DNA from 2 places in the Neobacillus pocheonensis genome. Region 1 is predicted to be linked to the other one. Evidence: riboswitches for the same ligand, from Rfam matches in the RefSeq annotation. Region 1 holds a riboswitch; the other holds the start of a gene.
The links. Region 1 has a riboswitch for cyclic di-GMP ahead of ABES02_RS10060 (anti-repressor SinI family protein). Riboswitches for the same ligand answer to the same signal wherever they lie in the genome.
Positions count from the first base shown of each region.

Region 2: it holds a riboswitch for cyclic di-GMP, as region 1 does, so the genes downstream of both, flgB (flagellar basal body rod protein FlgB) here and ABES02_RS10060 (anti-repressor SinI family protein) in region 1, are expected to answer to the same signal.

Region 1 covers NZ_JBCNAD010000019.1:88,301-90,504, forward strand. The annotation lists gene map (type I methionyl aminopeptidase) at 1-192, opposite strand, end outside; gene ABES02_RS10055 (helix-turn-helix domain-containing protein) at 468-797, shown strand; gene ABES02_RS10060 (anti-repressor SinI family protein) at 881-1,030, opposite strand; cyclic di-GMP riboswitch class I at 1,061-1,151, opposite strand; gene ABES02_RS10065 (DnaJ family domain-containing protein) at 1,722-2,096, opposite strand.
Region 2 covers NZ_JBCNAD010000001.1:57,761-59,964, forward strand. The annotation lists gene fliF (flagellar basal-body MS-ring/collar protein FliF) at 1-33, opposite strand, end outside; gene fliE (flagellar hook-basal body complex protein FliE) at 46-345, opposite strand; gene flgC (flagellar basal body rod protein FlgC) at 358-792, opposite strand; gene flgB (flagellar basal body rod protein FlgB) at 809-1,189, opposite strand; cyclic di-GMP riboswitch class I at 1,291-1,377, opposite strand; gene fliS (flagellar export chaperone FliS) at 1,488-1,865, opposite strand; gene ABES02_RS00340 (hypothetical protein) at 1,884-2,204, opposite strand, start outside.

The DNA of each region.
Region 1 (2,204 bases):
TTCATATCCTTTATAACCCTTTTGCTCAGGGGTGGCATTATGTTTATTTAGAAATTGTTCGACGAATTGATCAATTTCCCAAGTTGTAATACCTGGCTTAATGAGTTTGGCGATTTCTTTATGACAGGCAGCCAGTATTTCTCCCGCCTTTTTCATAGCTTCAATTTCCCGTTGTGATTTAAGTACAATCATGTTGGGGTCCCCTTCCTTTTTGTTTAATTTTATGTATGTAAAGCAATATAGTTCATTAATGAAGCATACTTATGTAAAAATTATACTTTATGACTAAATTGGCAACACTATTAATATTAACTCTATCCATTTATTTTTTCAAAATTACTTTAGTACTATGAAAACTTTCTCAACGTTCAAAATATCGTCATAATCGTTCGTTCGTAATATGGTACTTTTCTATTCTTTTTGGTAGAATTAACGTATATATAATAATAATAGGTGTGTGAGGCTCAATGATTGGTGACCGCGTAAAAAAATTTCGCTTAGAAAAGAAAATGTCACTATCCGAACTTGCTGAGCAAGCGGGTGTCGCTAAATCTTATTTAAGTTCACTTGAAAGAAACCTACAAAAAAATCCTTCAATTCAGTTTCTTGAAAAGATTGCTTCTGTATTAAATCTTCCAGTCGAACATTTAATTCATGAACAAATTGATAAAACTGAGTTAGATAGTGAATGGATGAATATCGTTCAGGAAGCCATGAATTCCGGTGTATCAAAAGATCAATTCCGTGAGTTTCTAGAATTTAATAAGTGGCGAACTAACCAAAATAATAACCAATAGGGATTTTAGTTTTATTAAAAGAAAAAGCATTCTACAAAACATGACGTTTTTTGTAGAATGCTTTTTTGATACTAAATATGTACTCAGATGTTCTTGGTTATTAACTCATTTAGCTGATTTTGATTGAGGAACTCACGAACTTCATCTAATGATAATCCTAGCTCTTTTGCTTCAAAAATAAGTGCCAACCATTCCTCATCGATGACTTCCATTTTTCTTTCTGTAATCACCATCGTTTTCACCCCTAAAATACATGTCGTATTCCAGGTAGCCCGGCCATCCTAGAAAGCAAATGCTCACCTTAGACCCTCGGCTTTGCGTCCCTATTTTTCAATAGGTTTGCCCTTTTCTGTTTCGAATGAACCACTCTCATCACAGGCAATCCAACCATCACCCAACTTACCTAGGCCTAAATACTTAATCGTTATCGATATGTTCATTATATATAGTCCATTTATAACAGGGTGTTGGATTTTGTCATTTTATTCTAATTTTCTAACATTTTTTTTTTACAAATAATTCTATAATCCTACAAAAAACTTCCAGAATTCTTACATTTCTAGGTTCGATAATAGAAAAAGGGAAGAAATCAACGTCGAAATTTTCACCCTTTTCCAAATAAGCCTTACTTTTTTAATAAACTAACAGAAATTAATCCCGCTTTTTTATGCGCAAAACATTTGTCTAAATTGTGACAAATAACATATAATGTAAACAACATATAAATATGCTTAATATTATTAATATTCCAATAAATTTGGGTGGTGAAGTTCCATGACCTTTATTCATGTCTTAAACTTCTCAATTCCGATTGCCTTTATGGTATTTGCAGGGTTTATGCTTGACCGAATATGCAAACCTGCAAAAACAGAAGAAAAAGCTGGCGAAGAGTGAACTTGTATAACTCCCATCGCGCAGCTTTTTTTATTTTAGCTTATTTTGCATCTTTAACTCATAATTTTTAAAAATAGAGGAATTCGTCTTTACCCCTCGTTTGGACATTAACTGATTGAAACGAATTAGTTTCTCATTCAATTTTCTTTGTAGGTTTTCTCTTTCACTTATTTCATCTGTTTTTTTAATTAAATCCTCAATTGTCATTAATTCCTGCCGTAAATGACTTTCGTCCTGTGTATAACCTGCATTTTTCAACATTTTATAAGCCATCCGCAGCTCCTCAGGAATTCCCGATAAATCCTCTAACTGCATTGGCTTACCGAGCCCTGGAAGATTTTCGAACTCACCATCTTTATAGGCTTTTTTAATACGGTCTTCCGAGACAATATGAAACATATCCATGCTAACGCCTCCTTTTTACCATATATCTAAGTTAATTATATCAATTTTTAATTTAGATTTAAAAGCTGCGCCTTTTCGTACAAGTAATTATTTCTATTCTGTTGGGGA
Region 2 (2,204 bases), on a different contig from region 1:
TTTTTCCGTAAAGCCTACGATCTTTTGTTTCATAGGATCTCCTCATTAAACTTGCATTCTCATAATTTCCTGATAGGATTCAACCACTTTATCCCTTACCTGGGTGGTAAGTTGCAGTGCAATTTGTGCTTTTTGTGCTGCAATGGTGACATCATGAATATTTTTTATTTCACCGGTTGCGATTTTTTCGGACATTTTTTCTGCGTTGACAATCGTTTCGTTGGCGCTTTGCAATGCTTCCCCTAGAGCTGAAGAGAAGGAAGTTTTTGGGTGTGAAACAACATCAACATTACGGTTTGTTTGTAAAAACGAGGATGCGGATGGAATGAACTGTTCAATTTTCATCTTTTAAACTCCTTATTTACCAATATCTAAAGCTTTTAAAGACATGGTTTTTCCAACATTGAAGGCCGTTACATTTGCTTCATAGGCCCTGGAGGCACTCATAAGATCGACCATTTCTTTGGTGATATCGACGTTTGGCATCATGACGTACCCTTCTTTATTTGCATCTGGATTGGTCGGGTCGTAAACGGGCTGAAACGGGGTCTTATCCTCCACAATCCCAGTTACTTTGACACCATTTGCACTCATTTCATTGTTTAAATAGGAACTAAATGGCGCTGTTCCATTTGGTTCGACCTCAACCATCTTTCTTCGATAAGGGATCCATTCCCCATTCACCAATTTCCCTCTAGTTGTGGTGGCATTGGCGATATTGGAAGAAATAATATCCATTTTCAGACGTTCCGCTGTTAAGGCGGAAGAACTGATATTTAATGGCTGGAACATGGACATGGCTAATCACCTACCTTGACCTTATGGCTGTTTTTAATAGATTGAATTCTTCACCTATCTGATACGTTAACGTTTGGTACCAAATGGAGTTTTTGGTTAAGTCAGTCATTTCCTGATCGACGTCAACTCCATTCCCACTATTTTGCATCATCACTGGTTGCTCGGTAACATAAGCTTGAGTGAGTGAACCCCCAATTGGGATATGCTTGGAACTTGTCCGTTTCCCGATAAAATTGGAGTTTGTAAGTTCCCCCTTTAACATTTCCTCAAAAACTACTTTTTGTGGCTTGTAATTAGGAGTACTAACATTTGCTAGATTGTTTGAAATGGTATTGTGTCTTAACACAGAAGCATCTAAAGCTTTTTGAAGGATTGAAATGTTTTGAAGCATAAGTAACCTCCTAAAGATATCGGAAAATATTCCTAATCCGTTTAAAGGCAAAAAAATGCACTATTCCGAAGAATAGTGCATAGCAAGCTAAACTATAACTCTTCGGCAACTGGCTGGCATAATCTTGATAGATGTTAGCCCCTATAGCTTTGCGTCCCTGGATTTCCCCAGGTTTGCCATTATCGGATTGTAAATGTCGTTTTCTGGTATTATTGGTCGAATTTTCACCAATATTATTATATTACAATGTACTAATAAATATTACAATGATAAAAAACAAAAAAAGACCTACTTATGATTAAGCAGGCCTTACCATTTTCATTACCTCTATCCAAGTACCTAGCAATTCTGTCAGCATTTCCTGGATTTCATGCAAAATTACAGCGTCTTTTTTCACATTCGCTTCAATTAATCTTCGTTTCATATAGTCATATAGTAGGACGAGTGATTGTGAAATTTCTATGTCCATATTGAGAGTCACCATTAATTCTGTGATAATATTCTGTGCTTTAATAATCCGGTTATGGACTCGTTGCCAATCGTTTTTTTCGATTGCTAGTTTTGCCTGCTCAATAAATTTTATTGCCCCTTTAAATAAAAGCAGGGTCAACTCTTCCCCCTTTGCATATAAAACTTGATTATTTTCATATGCCTGGTAGGCTGTGTTAAGTGACATAATCTTCACACCTTTCCATTATTTTCTTTTATCATAAAATAAGCCTGTGAAAACAGCAGCCGGCTCCCCGTAATGCTGTTTGATGTTTTTTTCTTTTTTTAACGAGTAAATGTTTGCTAGAATCTTTTGCTTTTGTGCGTTTAGTTTATCCTGAAGCGCTTTTTCCATTGGAAAGATGCTCTGCAGTAGTTCCTTCAATGCCGGGTTGATGAGAATCTGCCCGGCGCTTCGATCGAGTTGGTTTATTTCTTCGATGCAATTTTGGCGTTCATTCATTAGTGCTTGGATGGGTTCAGGTGCTTCGTCATTGATTTCGTTAAGTAATTGCCTGGTTAGCTG